4 regions of the Terrabacter sp. NPDC080008 genome follow, and region 3 is predicted to be linked to each of the others. Evidence: riboswitches for the same ligand, from Rfam matches in the RefSeq annotation. Region 3 holds a riboswitch; each other region holds the start of a gene.
What was found. Region 3 has a riboswitch for S-adenosylmethionine ahead of AB0316_RS19090 (putative leader peptide). Riboswitches for the same ligand answer to the same signal wherever they lie in the genome.
Positions count from the first base shown of each region.

Region 1 (2,192 bases), on a different contig from region 3:
GCTCGCCGGTGAGTCGATCCTGCGCACGGTCACCGACGGGCTGGTCGTCGTCAGGGAGCGGCCGTTCGTGCGCGGCCTCCTCGCCGGGATGACGGGCACCTTCGCCGCAGGAGGGTTGGTCATCGGTCTCGCGACGCGCTTCGCCTCGGACCTGGGGGCGGGCGCTCCCGGCTACGGCCTGCTCTTCCTCGCCGTCTTCACCGGCATGGCGGCCGGGATCGTCGGCGGTCCGCGGCTGCTCGCCGGCTTCTCGCGCCCGCGCGTCTTCGGTGCCGCCCTCGCGAGCGCAGGGGTCCTCATCCTGCTGCTCGCACTGCTGCCCGCGATGGCGGCCGCCCTGCCGCTGGCCGTGCTGCTGGGCGCCGTGATCGGCGTGGCGTGGGTCGTCGGCTACACCCTGCTCGGCCTCACCATGGAGGACGAGGTGCGCGGCCGCACCTTCGCCCTCGTCCAGTCGCTCGACCGTGTCGTCCTCGTGCTGGTGCTCGCCGCCGCGCCACTGCTCGCGGCAGCCTTCGAGGCGCTCCTGCCGTTGCCCCACCGCTTCCGCCTCGGGCCGCTCAGCCCCACCTATACCGGCGCGACGGCCGCCTACCTGCTCGCCGGCCTCGCCCTGGTCGGTGCCGGACTGGCCGCCTGGCGCACGATGAACGACAGACCCGGGCTGAGCGTCCTTGCCGAGGTGCGCGACGTGCGGCGCCGCCGTCGGCTCTCGGACCGCGGCGGCCCGCCCTGACCGGCCGGACCGGCGCCGACCGGCACCGACCCCCTCGTCTCGGATGGCGACACAGCTGGACCGACCGGTGGACAGGGCGAGAGCCGCACGCCTATCGTCCTGCGCAGGTCATGAGTGCCAGTGACAAGCCCCGGCTCGCTGGCCAGCAACCCTCCTCCGCGGTGGGGTGCTCCGGGTGACGACCAGGCCGACCTCGGCTCCGTTCGCGTGATCGAGGTGGGCAAGCGCGGACCCGCACCGGGTGGGTCCCACGACCCAGGAGCACAGCCATGTCGGTCCTTCCCTCGACCCACGTCCTCCCCTCGCCCGCCGTCCCCGCGGCCCCCTCGGCAACCCCGTGTGGCGGCTCGCCCGCACCGGCGGTCCGTACGCGTGTGCTGCACGCCGTGCCCACGGTGGAGGCGCTCCCCACGGTCGTCGGCGCGGGACTGCGGGTGCCCACGCTCCACGGCGACACGGCATACGCCAACCTGGACCATGCGGCCTCGACGCCCGCGCTCGAGACGGTCAAGGCGGCCGTCGACCGGGCGCTGGAGACATACTCCTCGGTGCACCGCGGGGCCGGCTTCGCCTCCCGCCTGACGAGCGCGTGGTACGAGCAGGCGCGTGCCGAGGTCGCCACGTTCGTCGGCGCTCGCCCGGACGACACGGTTCTCTTCACCCGCACGACGACCGACTCCTGGGCGCTGCTGAGCAAGGCGCTGCCGAGCCGCACCACGGTCTTCGTCTTCGGCAGCGAGCACCACTCGACGCTGCTGCCGTGGGGCCGCTCCCGAACCGTGCGGCTGCCCGTTCCGCAGACGCTCGACGACGCGTACGCCCTCCTCGAGGAGGCGCTCGTCGACCACGCGTCCCGGCACCGTCTCGTGGTCGTCACGGCCGCCTCGAACGTCACCGGCGAGGTCTGGCCCGTCGCGCGCTTCGCCCACCTCGCGCACGCCCACGGAGCCCGGATCGCCGTCGACGCCGCCCAGCTCTCGGCCCACCGCCGCATCGACCTCGCGGCGTGGGACGCCGACTACGTCGCGTTCTCGGGGCACAAGACGTATGCCCCCTACGGCGCCGGCGTGCTGGCCGGACGGTCCGACTGGCTGGACGCCGGCACCCCCTACCTCCTCGGCGGGGGCGCCACCCGCTCGGTGACCGAGGACGGCACCGCCTGGGCCACCGGCGCCGCCCGGCACGAGGGCGGCAGCCCCAACGTCATCGGCGCCATCGCCTTGGCGGCGGCGTGCGCGACGCTCCGACGGCACGCGCGGGCCATCGAGCAGCACGAGAGCCGACTCCTCGCCCGGCTGCGCGACGGCCTGGATGGCGTGCCGGGGGTCGAGGTGCTCTCGATCTTCGGGAACGACAGCGACCGGGTCGGCGTCGTCGCGTTCACGGTCGAGGGCTGGGACTCGGCCCTGGTGTCGCAGGTGCTCTCGGTCGAGCACGGGATCGGCGTGCGCGACGG
Region 1 is NZ_JBFBLC010000012.1:11,662-13,853, reverse strand. Features, by position in the region: gene AB0316_RS20705 (hypothetical protein) at 1-736, shown strand, start outside; SAM riboswitch class IV at 843-969, shown strand; gene AB0316_RS20700 (aminotransferase class V-fold PLP-dependent enzyme) at 1,006-2,192, shown strand, end outside.
Region 1: linked by a shared signal. The riboswitch ahead of AB0316_RS20700 (aminotransferase class V-fold PLP-dependent enzyme) and the one ahead of AB0316_RS19090 (putative leader peptide) in region 3 are both predicted to bind S-adenosylmethionine.

Region 2 (2,192 bases), on a different contig from region 3:
GGGTGTGGTCGAGGGTGCGCAGCGCGATCTTCAGGCCGTCGCCGACCTGCCCGACGACGCGGCCGCCGGGAAGGCGCACGTTGTCGAAGTGCAGCTCGCGCGTCGGACTGCCCTTGATGCCGAGCTTGCGCTCCTTCTCGCCGAAGGTGAAGCCCTCGTCGGACTTCTCGACCACGAACGCCGTGACGTTGCCGCCGCGCGGGCCGTCGGGGTCGGTGACGGCCAGGACGGTGTAGTACTCGGAGACGCCGGCGTTGGTGATCCACGACTTCTGGCCGGACAGCACCCAGCCGTCGCCGTCCTGCCGGGCACGGCAGCGCATCGACGCGGTGTCGGAGCCGGCCTCGCGCTCGGACAGGCCGTAGGAGAAGGTGGTCTCGCCCTTGGCCAGCGGCGGCAGGTAGCGGGACTTGACGTCCTCGTTCGCGGCGAGGATGAGCGGGAGCGAGCCGAGCTTGTTGACCGCCGGGATGAGCGAGGCCGACGCGTCGACGCGGGCCACCTCCTCGATGACGATGCAGGTGGCGAGCGCGTCCGCCCCGACCCCGTCGTACTCCTCCGGCACGTGCGGCGCGAAGAAGTCGGACGCGACGAGCGCGTCGTGCGCCTCCTGCGGGTAGCGCGCCTCCGCGTCGACGGCGGCGGCGTACGGGGCGATCTTGTCCTCGGCGACTGCTCGGACGGCCTCCCTCAGGGCCTCGTGGTCCTCACTGGTCCGGAACAGGTCGAAGTCGGCATTCGTGCTCACGGCCGGAATCCTACTCGCCGGTTCGGATTACTAGGACGTCCTCGTGATCGACGCCACGAGCGGGGTCGTATGCCGTGTCCGACGTCCACGATGAGGACACCCGTTCACGAGGGGTGGCCACGCATACGTACACTTCCCGGTAGGTCATGAGCGCCAGCGACAAGCCCCGGCTCGCTGGCCGGCAACCCTCCAACCGCGGTGGGGTGCCCCGGGTGAGGACCTGGCCCGTCGACGCCACCCGGCGCGCGGGCAAGCGCGGAGAGACCTCCCGAGAGACCCTCTCCCGCACCGACCCGTCGGTGCGCCGGCTGCCGAACCTGCAGTCCCGGTCATCGACACGACCGAGGAAGAGCACCACGCGATGACCGAGCCCAACTGGTCCTTCGAGACCAAGCAGATCCACGCCGGACAGTCCGCGGACAGCGCCACCGGCGCGCGCGCCCTGCCGATCTACCAGACGACGAGCTACGTCTTCAAGGACACCGACCACGCCGCGAACCTGTTCGGGCTCTCGGAGTTCGGCAACATCTACACGCGGATCATGAACCCGACGACCGACGTCGTCGAGCAGCGCATCGCCGCGCTCGAGGGCGGCGTCGGCGCGCTGCTCGTCGCCTCCGGGCAGTCCGCCACGACGCTCGCGCTGCTCAACATCGCCGAGGCCGGCGACCACATCGTCGCCTCCCCCAGCCTCTACGGCGGCACCGTCAACCTGCTGAAGTTCACCTTCCCCAAGCTCGGCATCGACGTGACCTTCGTCGAGGACCCGACGAGCATCGACGCCTGGCGCGCAGCGGTGCGGCCCAACACCAAGGCGTTCTTCGGCGAGACGATCGCCAACCCCAAGGCCGAGGTGCTCGACATCGAGGCCGTGGCCGCGGTGGCCCACGAGAACGGTGTGCCGCTCGTCGTCGACAACACCATCGCGACGCCCTACGTCATCCGGCCCATCGAGTGGGGCGCCGACGTCGTGGTGCACTCCGCCACGAAGTACCTCGGCGGCCACGGCACCTCGATCGCCGGCGTCATCGTCGACGCGGGCCGCTTCGACTACGCCAAGGACCCGGAGCGGTTCCCGAACTACAACACACCCGAGGAGAGCTACCACGGCCTCGTCTTCGCGCGCGACCTCGGCGTGGGCAGCCCGCTCGGGGCCAACCTCGCCTACATCCTCAAGGCCCGCGTGCAGCTGCTGCGCGACCTCGGCCCGTCGGCGGCGCCGTTCAACGCGTTCCTCATCGCACAGGGCATCGAGACGCTGTCGCTGCGCATCGAGCGCCACCTCGAGAACGCCGGGAAGGTGGCCGCGTTCCTGCAGGGCCACGAGCAGGTCGAGCGCGTGGTCTGGGCGTCGCTGCCGGACAGCCCGTCCTACGCCACGGCGCAGAAGTACGCGCCTCGCGGCGCCGGCGCGGTGCTCTCCTTCGAGATCGCCGGCGGCCTC
Region 2 is NZ_JBFBLC010000006.1:57,862-60,053, reverse strand. Features, by position in the region: gene AB0316_RS16470 (acyl-CoA dehydrogenase family protein) at 1-748, opposite strand, end outside; SAM riboswitch class IV at 891-1,010, shown strand; gene AB0316_RS16465 (bifunctional o-acetylhomoserine/o-acetylserine sulfhydrylase) at 1,080-2,192, shown strand, end outside.
Region 2: linked by a shared signal. The riboswitch ahead of AB0316_RS16465 (bifunctional o-acetylhomoserine/o-acetylserine sulfhydrylase) and the one ahead of AB0316_RS19090 (putative leader peptide) in region 3 are both predicted to bind S-adenosylmethionine.

Region 3 (2,192 bases):
GAGCGCATCGCCTGAGGCAGGACGACTTTGGTGAACTGGCGAAGGCGCGGAATGCCCAGGGCCGCGGCTGCCTCGCGCTGGCCTTCGTCGACCGCGAGGATGCCGCCGCGGATGATCTCGGCGGCGTAGGCCGCCTGGTGCAGTGCCAGACCGAGGACGGCGGCGCCGAGGGCCCCGAACAGGTCGTTGGTGGCGACGCTGCCGAACGAGGGGCCGAAGGGCAGCCCGAAAGAGATGGTCTGGTAGAGGTAGGCGATGTTGAACCAGAAGAGCAGCTGGACGATGAGCGGGATCGATCGGAAGGCCCAGATGTAAGTCCACGCGACCGAGCGCAGGAAACCGTTGTGGGACAGGCGCATTGCGGCGAGGACGACTCCGAGGGCGAAACCCGTCACGGTCCCAAGCACGGTGAGCTGGATGGTGGTGCCGAGGGCGCGCACGATCGTCTCGCTGGCGAAGTACGCAGCGAAAGTGGACCACTCCCAGCCGGGGTTGGTGGCGAGCCCGTTGACGAACATCGCGACGAGGACGAGCACGCCCGCCACACCTACCCAGGTCCACGGCGTGCGACGAGGGACCACGGTGAGGACGGACGACGTGTCGGGCACGGCGGTGAGTACGGCCGTCGCGGGCGGTGGAGCAGGAGCGGATGGGGAAGGTGCCGCCTGAGCGGTTCTCGGGACGGAGGTGGTGGACACTTAGGGTCTCCTGGGGACACGGGCACGCCCGTCGGGGACGGGTGGCGTGGATAGGGGTCTGCGTCGGCGCGCCACGGCACGCGGGATCGCCGTGCGTCCGGGGCGCGCCCCGCCCGCGGTCGCGTCAGTGCACGCGAGTTGAGCGGTGCGTCACCGACGACAGAGCGCGCTGGAGACGCGAAGCAGGTCGACGTGCCGACGGGCCACCAGGGTGGTCGTCCGTGCGCTCATCGCTGCTCCTCGGGTCTCCGGGACCCGATCAACGAGTCCGCGCTTGCCGGCGCCATCGGCGACCGGCCAGGTCTTCACCCGGAGCACCCCGCCGCGGAGGAGGGTTGCTGTCCAGCAAGCCGGGGCTGTGCACTGGAACTCGTGACCTGTGGTGAGCGTACGCACACGGACACGAAGCAGGCAACCGCGCCAGACCACCGAAAGGCAGTGGATTGCCACATGGTGGCGCAATGTCGCGGTGAGCGAAAACGATTCTGGGACAGTGGGATTCACTGTCGACTTACCGCTCTTGCAGGAAGAGATTCCCCACCCAACTGGTAGGAAATCTGCTTGGTCCCGTTTCGAATGTCGAGATTGCCCGGCTCACCATCCGCGCGAGTCGTGACGCAAAGGTGAGCTCGGCGGCCGTGCCGGACAGCGCGGCCGGTGCGGCCACGGGTGCGGCGTCCCGCCGGCAGGCCGGGGGACGAGCAGGACGCAGTGGGCGTCGAGCTCGGCGCGGAGGTCCTTGGTGTGGATGACGCCCTGGGACCACGCATCTGCAGTCAGGGCCTCGTCTCGCCGAGCCGGTCGGTGACGGTGAGCCTCAGGTAGGCCTGGTCGCCCAGGACCTGGAGGGTCTTCGCCACGTCGGGCAGCTCTACGCGAGAGGTCTGCCCGTCCGCCGTCGGCTCGAACGCGAGCGCAGCCCTTCGCCCCGGGGGGAGCCCCTCGGTGATCGGGTCGTTGAGGTCGATGGGGCCGCTGACCTCGCTGTTCCAGGCGGCCCAGGCCGTCAGCCCGTCGCCGTCCTGGCCGGGCCCCACGTCGACGATGAGCGTGTCGGCCCACTCCGGCACCTGCTCGAGGTGGTCCGCGAAGAGGAAGCCGCTCGTGGTCTCGACGAGCTTGAAGACGCGGAGCGTCAGGACGTAGCGCAGCCTGCCGCCATGCGCCGGGGGCCGAGCCTGCTCGTGGCGCTCGAGCGCGAGCTCCGCCTCGTGGCGGGGGTCCATGAGGAACGTGCTCGCCAGTGGCACAGGCGTGTCCGCCGTGTCGACGTGTCGCGCCAGCTCCTGGTTGATCTGGATCGGACACCAGTGCTCGGCCAGCTGCTCGCTGAGCACGATCGGCAGCCCGCGGATCGTCAGGCTCATGTCCGCCTGCCAGACCGGCCACCGGTCGGCCTCCGGCCGGGTGTCCATGTCGGAGGGGTATGCCGGCAGACCGCGGAGCGCGATGGTCGCTCCCCAGCGACCGAAGAGGAAGCGGCGCAGGCTCTGG
Region 3 is NZ_JBFBLC010000008.1:28,742-30,933, forward strand. Features, by position in the region: gene AB0316_RS19085 (amino acid ABC transporter permease) at 1-608, opposite strand, end outside; gene AB0316_RS19090 (putative leader peptide) at 849-929, opposite strand; SAM riboswitch class IV at 964-1,076, opposite strand; gene AB0316_RS19095 (hypothetical protein) at 1,475-2,192, opposite strand, start outside.

Region 4 (2,192 bases), on a different contig from region 3:
GCTCGCCCGCCTGGTGGCGCCGCTGTCGCCCGGCGACCCGCGCCACCGGGGCATGTCCCGAGCCGTCGACGACTGGCAGCGGAGGTATGCCGCCGCCGGTGGCCGACTCCTGGACCGGCCGGACACGTCCCGTCCCCGTCGGTCTGGGGGCGGGCGCGGGCTGACCCTGCTGCAGGGCGGGGACCCCGGGGACCGCCGGCTGCTCGTCGACGAGTCGCTCACCGCGTGGGCAGCGGTCCTGCACGGAGCGGCCGATGCTGCCGATCTCCACGACCTGCTGCCCGCGCTGGTCGGTCCGCTGCGCGACGTGCAGGTGCGCGACGCTCTCGTCGGCTGGCTCTGCCCGGGGAGTGTGCCGTTGCAGGGCTTCCCCGAGGAGCTGCTCCTGCTGCTTGCCGAGCTCCTCGGGCCGGGGCTGCGCCTCCCCTCGGCAGCGGGTGATGACGATCCCCTTGTGGACGCCTGGCCGGGAGACCTGGGCGATGAGCCCGACGAGGCGTTCGAGGCCAGGGCGCGCCTCGATCGCCTGGATGCCCTGGATGGAGCCGATGACGTGGAGGACCTCGAAGCCGCGGCGGCGCTGGAGGGGTGGGACGAGGCCGTCGCGTCCCGACTCGTCCTCAGCCGGCTCGAGCAGGTCTGCCGCGCGACTCCCGGTGCGCACGCGGCGCCGGTGCTGTCGGTGCTCGCGTCGCTGGCCTGGTGGGTCGGCGACGGGGCCCGAGCGGGCGTGGCCGTGGACCAGGCGCTCGAGCTCGAGCCGGAGCACCGGCTCAGCCTGCTCGTGCGGCAGTCGCTCGACCACGGCATCCGCCCGCGTCGCTGCGCCTGAGCCGGCAAGGCGTCCAGTTCGTGGACGGCCGGATGGGGGCTCGGGGCCGGCTCGCGTAAGGTTGGCCGAGGTCATGAGCACCAGCGACAAGCCCCGGCTCGCTGGTCGGCAACCCTCCTTCGCGGTGGGGTGCCCCGGGTGAGGACCTGGCCGCACCGTCTCCCGGTGTGCGCAAGCGCGAGCACGAGGAGTTCTATCTCGATGACCGTCACGCATCGGCAGCAGGGCACGCGACGTGCCGTCCGCACCGGACCCCATGCGGGCGTGACCTCGCTCCCGACCGCGCGCGCGTCTTCCCTTCCGGGTCAGGCGCGCGGCCTCGACGGCTCGGGCGCCTGGCGCGAGGGCGACCCGGTCGGCAACCGCCGCTTCGCCGACGTCGGTGACCTCGAGCTGGAGCGCGGCGGCGTGCTGCCGGGTGTGCGCATCGCCTACGAGACCTGGGGCACCCTGAACGAGTCCCGTGACAACGTCATCCTCGTCGAGCACGCCCTGACCGGCGACAGCCACGTGGTGGGTGAGGCCGGCGCCGGCCACGCATCACCCGGCTGGTGGAACTCGCTCATCTCACCTGACGGCCCGGTCGATCCCTCCCGGTGGTTCGTCGTCGCCGCCAACGTCCTCGGCGGGTGCCAGGGGAGCACGGGCCCCTCGAGCCTCGCGTCCGACGGCCGGCCGTGGGGGAGCCGGTTCCCCTACGTGACCGTCCGCGACCAGGTGGCGGCCGAGCGCCGGTTGCTCGACCAGCTCGGCATCGACCGCCTGGCAGCCGTCGTCGGTGGCTCGATGGGCGGTATGCGTGCGCTCGAGTGGGCGGTCGGGCGACCGGACGCCGTGGAGCGCTGCATCGTCCTGGCCTCGACGCCCTACGCCACCGCCGACCAGATCGCGTGGTGCCAGTCGCAGCTGCTCGCCATCCGCAACGACCCCGACTTCGCGGGCGGCGACTACTACGGAAGCGGTCGTCAGCCCGACGCCGGCCTGGGCCTCGCTCGCCGCATCGCCCACATCACCTACCGCACCGAGGCCGAGCTCGGGCAGCGCTTCGGGCGCGAGCCGCAGCTCGGCGAGGACCCGCTGCGAGCCGGTGCACGCGGCCGCTTCGCCGTCGAGTCCTACCTCGACCACCACGCCGGCAAGCTGGCGCGTCGCTTCGACGCCAACTCCTACATCGTGCTCACCGAGGCGATGAACTCGCACGACGTGGGTCGAGACCGCGGGGGCCTCCGGGCGGCCCTGGCCCGGGTGACGGCGGACTGCACGGTCGTGTCCGTCGACACCGACCGGCTCTACCCGCCGCGGCTCTCCGACGAGCTGCACGAGGCCCTGCCGGCGTCCAAGCGCGAGCACATCGTCTCGG
Region 4 is NZ_JBFBLC010000006.1:338,085-340,276, forward strand. Features, by position in the region: gene AB0316_RS17730 (DUF4192 domain-containing protein) at 1-832, shown strand, start outside; SAM riboswitch class IV at 902-1,016, shown strand; gene AB0316_RS17735 (homoserine O-acetyltransferase) at 1,034-2,192, shown strand, end outside.
Region 4: linked by a shared signal. The riboswitch ahead of AB0316_RS17735 (homoserine O-acetyltransferase) and the one ahead of AB0316_RS19090 (putative leader peptide) in region 3 are both predicted to bind S-adenosylmethionine.